Regions from separate parts of the Pseudoalteromonas sp. P1-30 genome, predicted to be linked through region 1. Evidence: predicted binding sites of a transcription regulator. Region 1 holds the regulator's gene; the other holds the start of a gene.
What was found. The regulator ArgR, encoded in region 1, controls arginine synthesis, uptake and breakdown. The targets are predictions, from matches to a motif close to ANTGAATANNTATTCANT.
Positions count from the first base shown of each region.

Region 2: a site for ArgR is predicted at 7,240-7,257, ahead of gltB (glutamate synthase large subunit). Genes of this name have one in related genera too.

Region 1 covers NZ_LKBC01000002.1:321,763-330,922, reverse strand. Annotated here, with positions in the region: gene cgtA (Obg family GTPase CgtA) at 1-1,002, opposite strand, end outside; gene rpmA (50S ribosomal protein L27) at 1,139-1,396, opposite strand; gene rplU (50S ribosomal protein L21) at 1,413-1,724, opposite strand; gene ispB (octaprenyl diphosphate synthase) at 2,146-3,117, shown strand; gene mdh (malate dehydrogenase) at 3,212-4,144, opposite strand; gene argR (transcriptional regulator ArgR) at 4,370-4,837, shown strand; gene AN395_RS04955 (Dyp-type peroxidase) at 4,834-5,733, opposite strand; gene AN395_RS04950 (ABC transporter ATP-binding protein) at 5,777-6,823, opposite strand; gene AN395_RS04945 (iron ABC transporter permease) at 6,824-8,455, opposite strand; gene AN395_RS04940 (extracellular solute-binding protein) at 8,455-9,160, opposite strand, start outside.
Region 2 covers NZ_LKBC01000006.1:91,751-100,910, reverse strand. Annotated here, with positions in the region: gene AN395_RS11775 (GGDEF domain-containing protein) at 1-85, opposite strand, end outside; gene AN395_RS19650 (hypothetical protein) at 657-926, shown strand; gene AN395_RS19645 (hypothetical protein) at 967-1,197, shown strand; gene AN395_RS11760 (FAD-dependent oxidoreductase) at 1,257-2,672, opposite strand; gene gltB (glutamate synthase large subunit) at 2,682-7,139, opposite strand; gene AN395_RS11750 (Grx4 family monothiol glutaredoxin) at 7,986-8,324, opposite strand; gene AN395_RS11745 (Fe-Mn family superoxide dismutase) at 8,592-9,160, shown strand, end outside.

The DNA of each region.
Region 1 (9,160 bases):
GCTATCAAGTAATGCCATAATATCGTGAATTAATGGCTGAGTATTAAGCTTATTGACTGCTGAAATACGGTAAACGTTTTCTTCTTCACCTAGCTCTTGCGCAATTTGCTCACACAAAGCTTGCGCTTCATCTTCTGGTAATAAGTCTATTTTATTAAACACTAACCAGCGTGGCTTTTCAGCAAGCTTAGGGCTGTATTGGTGTAACTCGTTAATAATGGCAAATGCATTATCAACAGGGTTTGAACCATCAACAGGCATAACGTCAATCACGTGTAACAATACACGACAACGCTCTAAATGCTTCAAAAAGCGAATACCTAGGCCAGCACCGTCTGAGGCACCTTCAATTAAACCCGGAATATCGGCTATTACAAACGATTTGTTAGCCTCTGGGCGCACAACCCCTAAATTAGGAATTAGCGTGGTAAACGGGTAATCAGCTACTTTTGGCTTTGCTGCCGATACACTGCGAATAAACGTTGATTTACCTGCATTTGGCAACCCTAATAGGCCTACATCGGCAAGTAGCATAAGCTCTAATTTAAGGTTACGAACTTCACCTGGTGTACCTAACGTTTTTTGACGTGGAGCACGGTTAGTACTTGATTTAAAACGTGCATTCCCCAAGCCATGGAAACCACCTTTTGCAACCACAATTTTTTGACCATGCTGCGTTAAATCGCCTAACGCCTCTTGAGTGTCAACGTCGGTAATACGTGTACCCACAGGTACTTTTACTACCAAATCTTCGCCCTTTTTACCTGTACAGTTACGGCTTTGACCATTAGTACCACGCTCGGCACGGTGAAAACGCTCAAACTGGTAATCAATTAGGGTATTTAAGTTTTCATCAGCTTGTAGATAAACACTACCACCGTCTCCACCGTCACCGCCGTCCGGGCCACCGTCTGGTACATATTTTTCTCGACGGAAAGACACGACACCGCTGCCGCCGTCACCAGCTTCTGCGCGAATTTCTACTTCATCTACAAACTTCATGATTACTCACTTTAGGGATTGGCTTTAATTTAACTATTATATACCCAAGCCAACGTAAATGCAGGCTTGGGTATATATTTGACGTTTCTGAAAACAAAAAACCCCGCAAAGGCGGGGTTTTTTACTACCTTACTGATTACTCAGCTACGATAGTTACGTATTTACGGTTTAAAGGACCTTTTTGTTCAAATTGAACTTTACCATCTGCTTTTGCGAAGATAGTGTGGTCTTTACCGATACCTACGTTTGCGCCAGCGTGGAAACGAGTACCACGTTGACGAACAATGATGCTACCCGCTAGAACTGATTCGCCACCAAAACGCTTAACACCTAGGCGTTTGCTTTCTGAATCGCGACCGTTACGAGTACTACCAGCTGCTTTTTTATGTGCCATTTCTAAGTACCTCTAATTAAGCGCTAATGCCAGTGATTTTAACTTCAGTGAACCATTGACGATGGCCCATTTGCTTACGAGAATGCTTACGGCGTCTAAATTTAACAACCTTAATCTTCTCACCGCGACCATGTGAAACAACCTCAGCTGTTACTTTACCACCGTTTACGAACGGTACACCGATCTCGATTTTCTCACCATCAGCAACTAAAAGTACTGAATCAAATTCAACTGCTGCACCAGTTTCAACGTCTAATTTTTCAAGACGAATCGTTTGACCTTCAGTCACACGATGCTGTTTACCACCACTTTGGAAAACCGCGTACATAATTAACTCCGTCTGTGCGCCCTCAAATCGACGCAACTAAAATATTCTTCGATAGGGCGCGAAGTTTACGCTAATGCATAAAAACTAGCAAGCCTATTTTGTAATTAAAATGAATAAAAAGTAGCTGCATTGAGAGCAATTCAATATTTCCCCCATTTTATATTAAATTGCCCTGTTGCCAAGCGCTTTTTAGTGCAAAGACAAAATAAATTTACGTGTCGCTATGCCTACTCCAGAACCCATTGACTGCGCAATAAATAGTCGCGCTTTGAGTGTGAAATATACAATTAAATACCCTAATTAAGCGCTAATTAAGGTTTTTAACTCGGTTTTTTTAATGAATCGTCACAAAATATCGAGCTAGTGCTTTTTTTGTTGTACAATCGGCGCCGTTCACACATAAAAATTGGCTCGGAGATCAATGGATATAAAAGCTATCCAGGCGTTAATCGAAAGCGATATGAATGACGTCAATCAACTTATACACGCGCAAATGCGCTCAGATGTGGCGTTAGTCAATCAACTTGGTTTGTACATCGTTAACAGCGGCGGCAAACGCGTACGCCCGATGCTGGCAATATTGGCAGCAAGAGCTTTGGGTTACCAAGGTAAAGATCACATTACTTTGGCAACGATTGTTGAATTTATTCATACTGCAACACTATTACATGATGATGTTGTTGATGAATCTAACCTGCGCCGTGGTACACCGACTGCAAATGCCGAATTTGGTAATGCTGCCAGCGTGCTGGTTGGGGATTTTATTTACACCCGCTCGTTTCAACTTATGGTGGGGCTGGGCAAAATGCAAATTATGCAAGTGCTTGCTGATGCCACCAACGTGATTGCTGAGGGTGAAGTATTGCAACTTATGAATTGCAACGACCCTAATACCACCGAAGCAAGTTACATGCAGGTTATTTACTCTAAAACGGCTAAATTATTTGAAGCCGCTACAGGGCTTGCAGCTATTATTACCGAGCAAGATAACAGTGTGTTAGATGCGCTTAATTTATATGGTATGCATTTAGGTACTGCTTTTCAGTTAGTTGATGACGTGCTTGATTACAACGCAGACGCTGACCAATTAGGTAAAAATATTGGTGATGATTTAGCAGAAGGTAAGCCAACCTTACCGCTAATATATGCGATGAAGCACGGCAGTGATCAGCAAAGAGCCCTTATTCGTGATGCCATTGAGCATTGCAATGGTATGGATAACCTTGAGGCTATTTTAACGGCACTTAAACAAACCAACGCACTTGAATTTACAATGCAAAAGGCGCAGCAAGAAGCAGACAAGGCCATTGCCTGTTTAGACTTTTTAGCAGAGTCGCAGTACAAGCAAGCGTTAATCAGCTTAGCGCGTATAGCTGTAGAGCGAGATCACTAACTTTGCAGCCTCCCTTAATTAGTGTTTAAGGGCCATAATTTTCGAGCAATAAAAAAGCCTGCATAAGCAGGCTTTTTTGTGCATAACTTGGCTATTACGCCATGAAATCAACACCTTCTTTGATGTCTTTTTTCAGAGTTTCAAGCATGTCGTTTTTAGCTTTTTCTTCAAATGCGCTTAGCTCGCCGTAAGAAAGAATTTCTTCTACGCCGTTTGTGCCTAAACGTACTGGGTGAGCAAAGTACTCTGCATCGCCATTTTCAACAGCAACGTATGCGTAATCTACTACGTCTTCACCTTGTAGGCCTTTAACTAAAGACATACAAAAACGTGCTGCAGCAGCACCCATAGATAATGTAGCTGAACCACCGCCCGCTTTAGCATTTACTACTTCAGTACCTGCATTTTGGATACGTGGAGTAAGTGTAGCTACTTCTTCTTCAGTGAAGCTTACGCCTTCAACTTGAGAAAGTAGAGGTAGAATGGTTGTGCCTGAGTGGCCACCAATTACTGGTACTTTAACGGTTGCTACGTCTACGCCTTTAAGCTCAGCAACAAATGCTTCTGAACGAATTACGTCAAGCGTAGTGATACCAAATACGCGCTTAGCGTCGTAAGTACCTGCTTTTTTGAATACTTCAGCAACAATTGGCACAGTGCCGTTTACTGGGTTAGTGATAACACCCACTAACGCTTTAGGACAGCTAGCTACAATGCCTTCTGCTAATGTTTTGATGATACCTGCGTTTACGTTAAATAAATCCGCACGATCCATACCTGGTTTACGTGGCATACCCGCTGGGATAAGTACGATATCACACCCTTCAAGCGCTTTATTTAAATCGTCTGCGCCAAAACCTGCTACTTTAACATCTGTAGGGATGTGAGATAGGTCAACCGCAACACCTGGTACAACTGGTGCAACATCGTAAAGTGATAATTCAGAACCAGCTGGTAAGCCTGTTTTTAATAATAAAGACAACGCTTGACCGATACCGCCTGCAGCACCTAATACAGCAACTTTCATTGGAATTCTCCGTAATTTGAGGTAGGAAATATTTGTGGCTCTTAAGATAATGAAATTAGCGACTAAAAACAAATTTATCCTGCTTATTTCAGGTATATTTTCGACCATAGTTGTAAACTTTGTTGGTTTATCGCAGCAAACTGGCAAGTTAACTAAACAACTGCTGCATAATTATTCATTTTTGTGTAGAATTTGCATTATAAATAACAAAAATGAATAAAGACTATGCAACCACAAGACAAACAAGAAGCGCTGGTAAAAGCGTTTAAAGCACTTTTAAAAGAAGAGAACTTTGGCTCGCAAGGCGAAATAGTTGAAGCATTAAAAGAGCAAGGCTTTGACAATATAAGCCAAAGTAAGGTGTCGCGCATGCTTAGCAAGTTTGGCGCTGTGCGTACCCGTAATGCTAAACAAGAAATGGTTTATTGCCTACCCGCAGAAATGGGCGTACCGACTGCTAAAAGCCCACTACGTCAGCTTGTTATTGATATTATGCATAACGAAATGATGATTATTATAACCACCAGCCCAGGCGCTGCGCAGTTAATTGCCCGCTTATTAGACTCACTAGGCAAAGCTGATGGTGTATTGGGCACAATTGCCGGAGATGACACTATTTTTATTGCGCCAGCAAAAATATCTGAAATAGACATTACACTAGAGCGCGTACGTATTTTATTTGATACGGTTTAAAGCTGTTTTAAAAAACTAACTGACGGCGCAAAAAACGCTGAGCCCATATCGGCTTGAGTAAAATCAAGCCAGTGGTCGTAACACTCCCCTTTTCCTATGCGGCTGTTAAGTACCTTTTCAAACGCACTTCCCGATGCTGAGCATGTAATACTTAGCATGCCTTGCTCGTAAACATCGCCATACGGCATGCTTTGGTTAAGCAGTATTGCTTGGCCGCTCTCATCTTTTAGCTCACTTCTAGTCGCGTGGCTAGTATCTACCTTTGGCTCAATTAAGGTGTTATCTAAACGTGTGCGCCCCATAATGTGTTCTTGCTCGCTTAGTGATAAATGCTGCCATACGCTCAGGTCATGCTTATAACGCTGTACATGAATATAGCTGCCTTGGTGTTCAAAGCTGTCGGGGTTATTAACCAGTGCCGTGATTCGTTTTTGGCGTCCATGTGGGGTGTCGCCTGCATAAATAAAGCCGTTAAAGTCTCGCCCATCTAAAAACCTAAAATTGCGAATTTGTTCAACCAGCTCTACATCGGGCGAAAACAACTTTAATATTTGCAATGCAAAAAGGTGATTAACATCTTCTCGGTCTGAGCGAATTTGTATGAATAAATCACATGGCTGTACGCGCATAACAAAATCACTGTGATTTATATTAGGAAAGCTTTGCAGCTCGCTTGGGATATATTCAGGTAGTATATGCGGCCAATATTGCGCGCCTATAGCCACCATGCAAGAGAGCATGGCTTCGGAGAACTGATCACTAAACTCTTCTTCAATTGCGCTTACGCGCTTAAGCTTTGCGCGCAATGACTCGTCTTGACCATCAAATACATTAAAAAATAAATGCAAACCGTGTAAGTTTGCTTCAGCACAAATCCCAGATTGCGCTTGCGCCATTGTTATTCCTTAGCTTTATAAAACACAGCGAATAACACATTTGTTATGATTCGAAAAAATTCACCGTGTGAGGTTTTATTTTTATTATAACCTGCTCATTTATTTCAAATGACTGGCCATATTGTGCGGCAACTTCAATCTCTTGCTCTGCAATTACAACAGTGTAAACATAAGCCGAGCCTATAAACCGACGGCTTAAAATGCTCACACCTTGAGGGTTATCGGCCTGCGTATTTTGCGCAAGCTCAATATGGTGTGGACGAATATACACCACCCCTTTTATTGCACTGTGCGTATGCTCATGCTGCGATTGCACGACACCAAAAGGCGTTGTGTATTCAGTTGCCGTTAACACTTCTGCGCCTAAGTATATGCCCTGACCCAGAAACTCTGCAACCTCCTTTGTCTTTGGCATGGCAAAAAGCTGCTCTGGTGTACCTTGTTGGGCTATTTTTCCTTGGTGCATAATGGCTAGCGTGTCTGAAAACGCAAAGGCTTCTTCTTTTGAGTGGCTAACAAATACCGCAGAAACCTGCTGCGCTTTAATAATGCGCCTAATATCAGCAATTAACTCAAAGCGTACTTGGGTATCTATGTTCGAAAAAGGCTCATCAAGAAGCAATAAACTAGGCTTATAAGCCAAAGCCCGCGCAATAGCCACGCGTTGCTGCTGGCCACCCGATAGCTGATGAGGGTAGCGTTTTGCACACCCCGTTAAATGCACTAGCTCTAGCATTTCCTCTACCCGTTGCTGTTTTTGAACTTTGCTTACTTTACCCAGCCCAAACGCAATATTATCGGCCACACTGAGGTGCGGAAACAGGGCATAATCTTGAAACATCATCCCTATATTACGATGCTCTGGTGATACAAATGTATGCTTATCGCTTACACATTTACCGTCTATAAATACACTACCTTCATTTATTTCAATAAGGCCTGCAATTGCTTTTAAGGTGGTTGTTTTACCGCAGCCGCTGGCCCCGAGCAAACACACAATTTCGTCTTGACCCACCGTTAAATCTAAATTGTGTAGCACGTGCGTGCCACTGTAGTGATAACCCACACCTTGTAAATTTAAACGGCTCATTTAACTGCGTTGCTCCATAGAACGATTAATAAAATACAAGGGGATCAACCCAACCAAAACAATAAATAAAGCGGAAATAGAAGCAAGCTCAAGCTGCTCATCGCTCACGTATTGAAATACATGTGTGGCTAAACTTTCAAAGTCAAAAGGCCTTAAGAGTAATGCGGCTGGCAGCTCTTTCATACACTCAATAAATACAAGCAATGCAGCTGTTAAAAGACCTCGACGTAATAAAGGAAGGTGCACTAAGCGCAGTGTTTGCCCTTGGCTTTTACCCATAGATTGGCTAGCCATATCCAGTGATGGACTAATACGTACAAAGCTCGATTCTATAGCACCGTGCGCAATGGCATAAAAGCGCACTAAGTAAGCCACTATAATAGTGATAATGCTGCCGGTTAGTAATAAACCTATATCTAGGTTGTAGCCCTCAAGGACTGTATTTATTGAGTTTTCTAATGCGCTAAGCGGTAATAACACAGCAATAGCCAGTACCGTACCTGGCAGTGCATAGCCGGTACTCGCTAAGCGACCAGGTATTAAAGAATAGCCTTGCTTTGCCACACGCTGATAAAAAACGATTAGTGTAGCGAGTATTATGCTGGCTACGCTTACAATAATAGCTACTTTTAAACTTTGCCACGCGTAACTAAAAAATGCCGTGTTCCACGCTTTATCAAAGTAAGTTATTGCATAATTTAGTAATACCAACATAGGTATAATAAAAGCAATGAGCAAAATAACACTGCAAAATGACGTAGCCAGCCATGCATGTTTACCTTTAAGTTTGTATAACGACTCGCTATTAACACCTGATTGACGCTCAAACACGGCTTGGTTACGCCGACTAAAGCGCTCCGCCATTAAAGCTAAAAACAGCAGTAACAGCATAACGCCCGATATTTTCGCTGCAGCCGTGAGTGAGTAATAACCAAACCATGTATCGTACACAGCGGTGGTTAAAGTGCTCACTGCAAAGTAACTTACCGTTGCATAGTCGGCCATGGTTTCCATGCTTATGAGCGCAAGGGCTGCCACAATTGAGCCACGTGAAAGCACTATGCTTACTTTAAAAAAGCTTTGCCAAGGCGATAAACCCATTAATTGACTAGCTTGCACTAACTTAAATGACTGCTCTCGCAGTGCGGTTTTAAAAATTAAAAATAAATACGGATACAACACAAGTGCGATCATCACCATAGCGCCGGGCAAAGTGCGAATATCAAAAAACCAATAATCCGTTGGCGAGTGCCAATCAAACCACTCTCTTAGGGCTATTTGCACAGGGCCTGCGTAATCTAGCAAATCGGTATACACATAGGCTATTAAATAGGTAGGCATTGCAAGGGGCAGCATAAGCGCCCATTCAAATTGCTTTTTGCCGGGGAAGGAGCAATACGCACTGAGCCAACCAAGCGGTAGCGCAATTGCACAGCTAAGCAGGCATACGCCAAAAATAAGCAGCACAGTATTAGTAATATAATCCCACAGCACGGTATCCCACAGATGAGAAAATACCTCTGAGTCGCCTTGTAAAGATTCATATATCAGAAAAAACAGCGGGGCCGACAATAAAAGCCCTGTCGACCAAGCAAAGAGCTGCCATTTAGACAGCTTAAATATAAAATTCATTAAAGGTCGAACTTCACCTCATCTATTAGCTTAAGGGCTAACGGACGATATTTACTGATCTCATCAAGTGCTAGGCCATCTTCTTTAAAGCTTCCCCAAGAGGCGACTAAACTTGATAGCTCAACGCCTTGCTTAACCGGGTACTCCATATTTACAGATGCATACATATTTTGTGCTTTGGTTTCGCTCATAAACTCAATAAGCGTAAGGGCATTATCAGGATTTTTTGCATATTTAGTAATGACAGCACCCGAAACATTTATGTGTGAGCCGCGATTTTGCTGATTAGGAAAATTAATATAAACAGACTCAGCCCACGCTTTTTGCTCGTCGTCTTGAAGCATTTTGCCAAGGTAGTAGCTATTACCTAAAGCAAGATTACACAAACCTTCTTTTACCGCTTTTACTTGCGCGCGATCGTTACCTTGTGGCTTACGTGCTAAATTAGCTTTAACACCTTCTAACCATGTTTTAGTTTTTTCCTCGCCGTGATGAGCAATCATCGAAGCAACTAAGCCAAGGTTATAGGGATGCTTGCCAGAGCGTGTACAAATTTGTCCTTTATACTGTGGGTTAGCCAAATCTTCGTAGGTGAGTTCAGGTAATGCACCTAGGCGCTCTTTTGATGAATACACATTACGAACCCGCTTAGTTAATGCCACCCACTGCCCGTCGCTATCTCTATACGACGCAGGAATATTGCTT
Region 2 (9,160 bases), on a different contig from region 1:
CCATAGCGAAGGTAGCTATAAATCCGATGGTCGAAAAAAAGCGAACAATTAGCTTTCTTTCTCTGTTGTCTGAGTATGCATTCATATTATTATTTTTTATTTGCAAGCGAGCTTTAAAAGCTCATTATTCGGGGATTAAAAAAAGAAGTTAAAAGCAAGTGTGTACTGAAAAAATATTTTAAGCAAGATTTACACATTATTTATTGATTAACAGTAAAGCTTTAATACTTTTTTATTTGATAATATGTAATAAAAAGCAAGTATTTAGCACTATAGCATAAAATAATATCGGAGCAGTTATTTAGGCTATTAGATTAGAGGGCATCATGATTCACCCTCCCTTGAGTTGGACAATCTTTATTCTTGAAAACTCAATTTTTGAACAGAACGAGCTTTAATACAACGCTTAAATTGATGCTCAGTTATCGCTCATAGAACAAGAGAATAAATGTATTTTTTATGTTCTGATAAAACAATTTTGAAATTAAATTAACTTTAAGTTTAACTATTTAGGCTTGATAAAAGAAGGTTTTTTGGTCATTATTTACCTTAATCAGGGATGAGTACGGTTATTGTATTGTAGGATTCCATGGTAATTACACGCTTCATTGAAAATAATGAAACATAGGATAGAACAATAACTTTAAGGATTAAAAATGAATAAGTTTACTCTTATTATTCCTGCACTAATAGTGCTAACAGGATGCAAAAGTAATGATATTACCCGAGCTGTAAAAGATGGCATTAACGGCGCTGTAAATGGTGTATCAAGTTCTACAAACCAATCAATAACATCATCTAATCAAAGCTCTTATACCACTACCCAAACAAAAGTTTACCCCCATGAAGCAACTAAAGAGTCTAGAGACTATGGCCAAATCCAAGTAATAAAAACGGCAGCTAATCCAAACAAACAAACAAACTAGAGTCGCAATCAATAAATGTTTACACCCACGCGTGGGACAAGTGAAATGTTCAGCATACATGCATGAAATTAGCCCTGAAGGCTGGGTAGTTGACGCTCAAAACAACCGTATTTGGCTCGAAACAAGATCAAATCATTACGACAAGGTAGTTCCTTCTGGTAATTACTACATGAAAGTAAAAACCGAAGGCGTCGCAAAAGAAAGTTACGCAGTTGGTGATATTAATATAGTACCGTTCGTTACTAATTACGTTGACATAACATTCGAATAAAACAAACAAAAAAGCAAGCCACTTGGCTTGCTTTTAAAATTATTTAGAAGAACAAATAATTAAACCTCTAAATAATCCATAATACCTTCAGCAGCGTTACGCCCTTCAAAAATAGCCGTTACCACTAAATCAGAGCCTCGCACTATATCACCACCTGCAAATATTTTCGGATTAGTTGTTTGATGAGTAAATTCACCTTGCTCTGGTGCGTTAATGCCGCCCCAGTGGTTAATTTCTACATCATACTTTTCTAACCAGTCCATTTTGTGTGGTTTAAAGCCAAACGCCATAATAACCTGGTCTGCCTCAAGTACGTGCTCAGAGCCTGGTACAACTTCTGCTCGGCTACGGCCGTTTTCATCAGGCTCACCCAGTTGTGTTTTAACCATTTTAACGCCTGCAACATGACCATTATCATCAAGTACAATACCCGTTGGCTGTACATTAAAGGTAAAGTTTACACCTTCTTCTTTAGCGTTTTTAACTTCACGCTTAGAGCCAGGCATATTTTCTTCATCACGACGATAAGCACAAGTTACTTTAGCTGCATTTTGGCGAATAGACGTTCGCACACAGTCCATCGCGGTATCACCACCGCCAAGTACCACAACCTTTTGATTCGCCATATCAATGCACGCTTGGTTTTTTTCATCGTAACCCATAACGCGATTTGTGTTACCAATTAAAAATGGCAGTGCGTCGTGTACGCCTGGCGCATCTTCGTTTTCAAGACCAGCACGCATACTCTGATACGTACCTACACCTAAAAATACCGCGTCGTAGTCAGCTAAAATTTCGTCCATAGTGATATCTACACCCACTTCAACGTTTAGCTTAAATTCCACACCCATTTCGGTGAAAATTTCACGGCGCTTTTGCATTACTTCTTTTTCAAGTTTAAAAGAAGGGATACCAAAAGTAAGTAATCCGCCAATTTCTGGGTGACGGTCAAAAACCACTGGCTTTACACCGTTACGTACTAAAATATCTGCACACCCTAAACCAGCCGGACCCGCACCAATAATAGCCACTTTTTTATCCGTCCATGTCACGTATGACATGTCTGGTTTCCAGCCCATTTTAAATGCGGTATCGGTAATGTATTTTTCAATATTACCTATCGTTACTGCGCCAAACTCTTCATCAAGCGTACATGAACCTTCACACAGTCTGTCTTGTGGACATACGCGTCCACACACTTCAGGCAAGCTATTTGTACGATGAGAAAGCTCAGCCGCTTCTAAAATACGGCCAGTTCTAATTAATTTTAACCACTGCGGAATGTAGTTATGCACTGGGCATTTCCATTCACAGTAAGGGTTACCACAATCTAAACAACGGTCAGCTTGTGAATTTACCTGATTCTCAGAAAAGGGTTCGTAAATTTCCACGAAAGATTTTTTACGCGACGAGATTGGTTTTTTGCGCGGATCAACACGCTGCACGTCTATAAATTGATATACATTTTCGCTCATACTGCCCCCTTATTGCGCTTGAACACGAAGTTCTGCGCTACTTCGAGCGCGGTGCCCGAGTAAACTTTTTACATCACTTGATTTTGGTTTTACTAGTTTGAACATAGGTAAGTACAGTTCAAAATTAGCTAAAATGGTTTCTGCTCTACATGAACCCGTAAGCTCTAAATGCTCGGCAATTAGGCCACGTAAATGCTCTTGGTGCGAACTTAAATCATCAAGTGTTACTACTTCTACAAGCTCTGGATTAATGCGTTTTTCAAAGTCACTTCGCTCATCTAAAATATAAGCAAAACCACCTGTCATACCCGCACCAAAGTTAACGCCTACATTACCTAGCACGCATACAACGCCGCCAGTCATGTATTCACAGCCGTTATCACCTACGCCTTCAACAACGGCTTGCACGCCAGAGTTACGCACTGCAAAACGCTCACCAGCACAGCCTGCGGCAAATAACTTACCACCCGTAGCACCGTACAAACATGTGTTACCAGCAATAGTCGCTTTATGACTTTCAAACGATGATCCCAGTGGTGGGCGTATAACAAGCTTACCACCAGCCATGCCTTTACCCACGTAGTCGTTTGCATCGCCAATAAGGGTCATTTCAAGGCCACCGGCATTCCAAACACCAAATGATTGCCCTGCTGTACCATGTAGCTCAATAGATACTGGATCTGCAGCCATACCTTGGTTGCCATGCTTAGAGGCTATGTAACCCGACAGCATTGCGCCCACTGAACGGTCTGTATTACATATGCGGCTCACGAGCGAAATACCCGATGAGGAATCAATCGCTTGTTGCGCTTTACCTAGTAACGTTTCGTTAAGTTCACCTAAATAATGCGAGCTATTTGGTGCGCTGCAAAATAAGGTTTCGCCCGTTGGGTTATTTGGCTGAGCAATTACAGACGATAAATCTATTTTCTTTTGCTTCGCTGTTTTACCTTCAATCGCTTCTAATAAGTCTAAACGACCAATTAAGTCAGTTAGATTAGCAACACCTAAGCTTGCCATAATTTCACGTGCTTCTTGAGCTATAAACTTAAAGTAGTTCATCGCCATTTCTGGTAAGCCGTGGTAATGCTTTTGACGAAGTGTTTCATCTTGCGTTGCAACACCGGTCGCACAGTTATTTAAATGACAAATACGTAAGTATTTACAACCTAGCGCCACCATTGGGCCTGTACCAAAGCCAAAGCTTTCTGCACCTAAAATAGCGGCTTTAATGATATCTAAACCTGTTTTTAAACCACCATCTGTTTGCAGGCGAATACGGTGACGAAGACCATTTTCAACAAGCGCTTGCTGGGTTTCTGCAAGGCCAAGCTCCCACGGGCTACCCGCGTATTTAACTGACGTTAATGGGCTAGCACCGGTACCACCATCGTAACCTGAGATAGTAATTAAGTCGGCGTACGCTTTAGCTACACCTGTGGCAATTGTGCCTACACCCGGCTCAGATACTAACTTCACCGATATCATCGCTTCTGGGTTTACTTGTTTTAAATCGAATATTAGCTGGGCTAAATCTTCAATTGAGTAAATATCGTGATGCGGTGGTGGTGAAATTAATGTTACACCGGGTACCGAATAACGAAGTTTTGCAATATACGGCGTTACTTTTTCGCCTGGTAATTGCCCGCCTTCGCCAGGTTTAGCACCCTGCGCCACTTTAATTTGAATTACATCAGCATTACGAAGGTAGTGCGGCGTTACACCAAAACGACCCGAGGCAACTTGTTTAATACGTGAGTTTTTCTCGGTGTTGTAGCGCAGCTTATCTTCGCCGCCTTCACCAGAATTTGAACACCCGCCTAAGCGGTTCATTGCAATGGCAAGCGCTTCATGCGCCTCAGGCGAAAGTGCACCAATACTCATAGCTGCAGAGTCAAAGCGCTGGTATAAAAATTCAGCCGGCTCAACATCATCAATGCTAATGCCTTTTTCAGGTAATTTAAGCGCTAACATATCGCGCAGCGTTGCAATAGGACGGTTATTAACTAAATCAGCATAGGCTGCGTAGTCTTTATAATCGCCTGAACGTACGGCCTTTTGTAGCGTTTGAATAACATCTGGGTTGTAAGCGTGGTATTCACCACCGTGAACGTATTTTAATAAACCGCCATGGCTCAATAATTTACGTTTACTAAAAGCAAGTTTATGAAGCTTTTGCTGATCAATATCAAAATCGCTAAAACAGGCGCCTTTAATACGACTTGCCACACCTTTAAAGCACATTTCTACCATAGCATCAGATAGACCAACCGCTTCAAAAAGCATTGAACAACGGTACGATGCAATTGTGCTTATGCCCATCTTAGACATAATTTTGTACAAGCCTTTATTAATGGCTTTTCGGTACGAAAGCGTCACTTCGCAGTACGACTTATCAATCACTTTACTGTCGCTCATCGCAACCAGTGACTCGTATGCAAGGTATGGGTAAATTGCGGTTGCACCAAAACCAAGTAATACGGCAAATTGGTGTGCATCGCGTACGCTACCCGTTTCAATAATAATATTAGACTCACAACGTAAGTTATTATCTACTAAACGTTTTTGTACAGCACCTACCGCCATAGCAGCAGGAATTGGTAATTGGGTTTCGCTAAAGTTACGGTCAGATAAAATAAGCATTACACAGCCGGCTGCTGCTTTTTCTTGTGCAGCGTCGCAAATACGTGCAACCGCTTTTTCTAAACCTTCCTCTGCTGTGTATGTAATATCAATTTTACAGTAGCTGTAATGCTCGTCATCGGCATTTAGTAGCTGCTGCATGTCTGCATACATTAAAATTGGCGTATCAAACTGTAGGCGCTTAGCGTGGCCTGTAGTTTCATTAAATACGTTTTGCTCACTACCAATACACGTTGCCAGTGACATTACGTGGTTTTCACGCAGCGGATCAATTGGTGGGTTAGTCACTTGTGCAAACTTTTGGCGGAAGTAATCGTACAATGAACGATGCCCTTCGCTAAGTACTGCAAATGGCGTGTCATCACCCATAGAGCCTGTTGCTTCTTGACCGTTTTCACCCATTACGCGAATAACACTATCGAGCTCTTCGTTAGTGTAACCAAACATTTTTTGGTATTTAGCAAGTGTTTCGTCATCAAATGAGCGATTACCCGCATCTTGCTCGGTAAGCTCTTCAAACGGGGTTAAACGTTTAACGTTTTCTTCAAGCCATGACTTATAAGGATGACGCGATTTTAGATCTTGATCGATTTCGTCTGAGTGCCAAATTTTGCCTAATTTAGTATCAATTACTAACAGCTCACCTGGTCCTACACGGCCTTTTTCGACCACTTCATCTGCAGTGTAATCCCAAATCCCTACCTCAGAGGCAAGTGTAATAAAGCCATCTTGGGTAATAACATAGCGCGCTGGACGCAGGCCATTTCTGTCAAGGTTACAGGCTGCAAAACGCCCATCAGACATAACAATGCCCGCAGGGCCATCCCACGGTTCCATATGCATAGAGTTAAAGTCGTAAAATGCGCGTAAATCATCATCCATAGCACGGTTTTTCTGCCATGCAGGTGGCACAAGCATACGCATAGCACGGAATAAATCCATGCCACCGGCTAAAAACAGCTCCAGCATGTTATCTAAGCTTGAAGAGTCAGAGCCGGTTTCGTTTACAAACGGCGCTGCGCTTTGTAAATCAGGAATAAGTGGCGATGAAAACTTATACGAACGTGCACGAGCCCATTGGCGGTTACCTTCAATGGTATTAATTTCACCATTATGCGCTAAATACCTAAATGGTTGTGCTAAAGGCCAACGCGGCTGGGTATTAGTAGAAAAACGCTGATGGAATACACAAATAGCGCTGGTCATACGAATATCAGCTAAGTCTAAATAAAAGTTAGGCAAATCTGCAGGCATCATAAGACCTTTATAGATAGTCACTAACCCCGATAAACTCGCAATATAAAACGACTCATCCTCTGCTAAACGCTTTTCTGCACGGCGACGTGCTACATATAAACGTCGCTCTAAATCTTTAGAACGCCAACCTTCAGGCGCACTAACAAAAATTTGCTCAAAACCAGGTAATTGCTGTGTCGCAATTGGCCCTAGCATTGAAGGGTCAGTAGGCACTTCACGCCAACCGAGTATTTTAAGTGTTTCTTGTTCTAATTCTTCACATAAAACCTGTTTTGCAGCTTGTGCTAAAACGGGATCTGAATTTAAGAAAACCATGCCTACGGCGTAATTTTTACCTAAGTGCCAATTATGCTCACTCGCAATAGCACGGAAAAAACTGTCAGGTTTTTGTAGTAATAAACCACAGCCGTCACCTGTTTTACCATCGGCAGAAATACCACCGCGGTGCTGCATGCGATCAAGTCCAGTAATAGCTGTACGAATAAGCCGATGACTAGCTTGACCATTTACTTGGGCTATTAAGCCAAAGCCACAATTATCTTTTTCTAATGTTGAGTCGTATAACATAGACCCCTCCCTTGCTGCACTGTTAACGTGAATGAACTGCTCGACGATTTGCTAACAGACGCACAAAACTAGCCTCTATAGTAAATAGAGTCAATATTATTTTGAATACATATTCACATTCTTGAATATTTCTCACTTCAAGGCAAGATTTCTTTTTCACCCATAAGTTTTAACATTTAGCGCTTATTTGCGCGTTATTTTTTCATGACACTGGTGTCAATTTTAACATTTTGTAAAAACAAAGGCGTTAAAGCAATACCCTTTACGTAAACGTAAGGCACCAAAGCAATGAATAAATATTCACTTGTTTCCCACGGGTTCAGTTAACATTTAGATAGTTTAATGCGTTTTAAATAAATTAGAGGTTTAGGATCACGCTTTTTTAGCGTTCATTAGTATAGTTATTAATTGTGGTGTCGTTTTTAGTGCAGATGTAGTGAATTTTTATTTAATGCCAATTCGCTTGATTGAGCGAACTATTGTAAGGCTGGAAAAACGTGTTGATAGCTGGGCAAAAAACTCGCTATTTAGTTGTTCTAAAAAAGAATTATTTAACGCAGATAGCGACACATTTAGCCCCGTAAATTGATTACGTCTTATTGCGCATTGATATAAAACTCATATTTTAATTAAAATTCGCGCTTATATAAGTAGCTTTGTTGCTTACTTATCCTGACTAGGTGCACCTAAACAAGGAGCAAGGGCTGAGTTTGCTAACTATTGAGCACAAATTAATGGTTATAATCACCCACTGATGGGCTGACCAAGAGTTTAAGACGTAATAAAGTTATATAGGCACAAAAAAGCCACGTAAAACGTGGCTTTAATAATCTAGCAAAGTAGCAATTACTCTGCGTCAGCTTCTTTATACTTAGCTGCAGTTTCAGTGATCAGTGGCTGTAATTCACCACGTTGAAACATTTCAATGATAATGTCACAACCACCTACTAATTCGCCCTCAACCCAAAGCTGTGGGAAAGTAGGCCAATTTGCGTATGCTGGTAACTCAGCGCGAATATCTGGATTAAGTAAAATATCAACATAGGCAAATGGTTCGCCACATGACATTAGAGCTTGTGACGCTTGTGAAGAAAAACCACAATTTGGTAATTTAGGCGACCCTTTCATGTAAAGGATAATTGGGTTTTCTGAAATCTGCTGTTTAATTTTATCAATGGTTTCCATCTACAACCTCAAAATGACGATAGCTTGATATACCTAGGGCTTGAAAATAAATCATTGTGGCCACAGATATATAACTTAAAATGGGCAAATAAAGCCGCAATTGAAATAGTCTTTAGCAATAGCATTGCTGTTTGCTTAAACTTGAGTAAAATACTCAACAATTATAGTAACACTATATTTTCGTTTGGTATAGGTAAGTGGTCTGTTCTATCAGGCATTACGTACTATCAAGCGAGTTATCAACCAAAAGAAGATGGAGATAAAAAAATGGCATTTGAACTACCGTCACTACCATATGCAATTGATGCACTTGAGCCTCATATTTCACAAGAAACTCTTGAGTATCACCACGGTAAGCACCACAACACTTACGTTGTTAAATTAAACGGTTTAATTCCAGGTACTGAATTTGAAAACAAATCTTTAGAAGAGATTGTTTGTTCATCTGAAGGTGGCGTATTTAACAACGCTGCACAAATTTGGAACCACACTTTCTACTGGAACTGTCTATCTCCAAATGGCGGCGGCGAGCCAACAGGTGCTATCGCTGACGCTATTAACGCTAAATGGGGCTCTTTTGACGCGTTTAAAGATGCATTAAACGACAAAGCGGTTAATAACTTTGGTTCTAGCTGGACATGGTTAGTTAAACTAGCTGACGGTTCATTAGATATCGTAAACACGTCTAACGCAGCAACGCCGCTTACAGACGAAGGTGTTACACCAATCCTAACTGTGGATTTATGGGAACACGCTTACTACATTGATTACCGTAACGTTCGTCCTGATTACCTTAAAGGTTTTTGGGCGCTTGTTAACTGGGAATTCGCGAACGC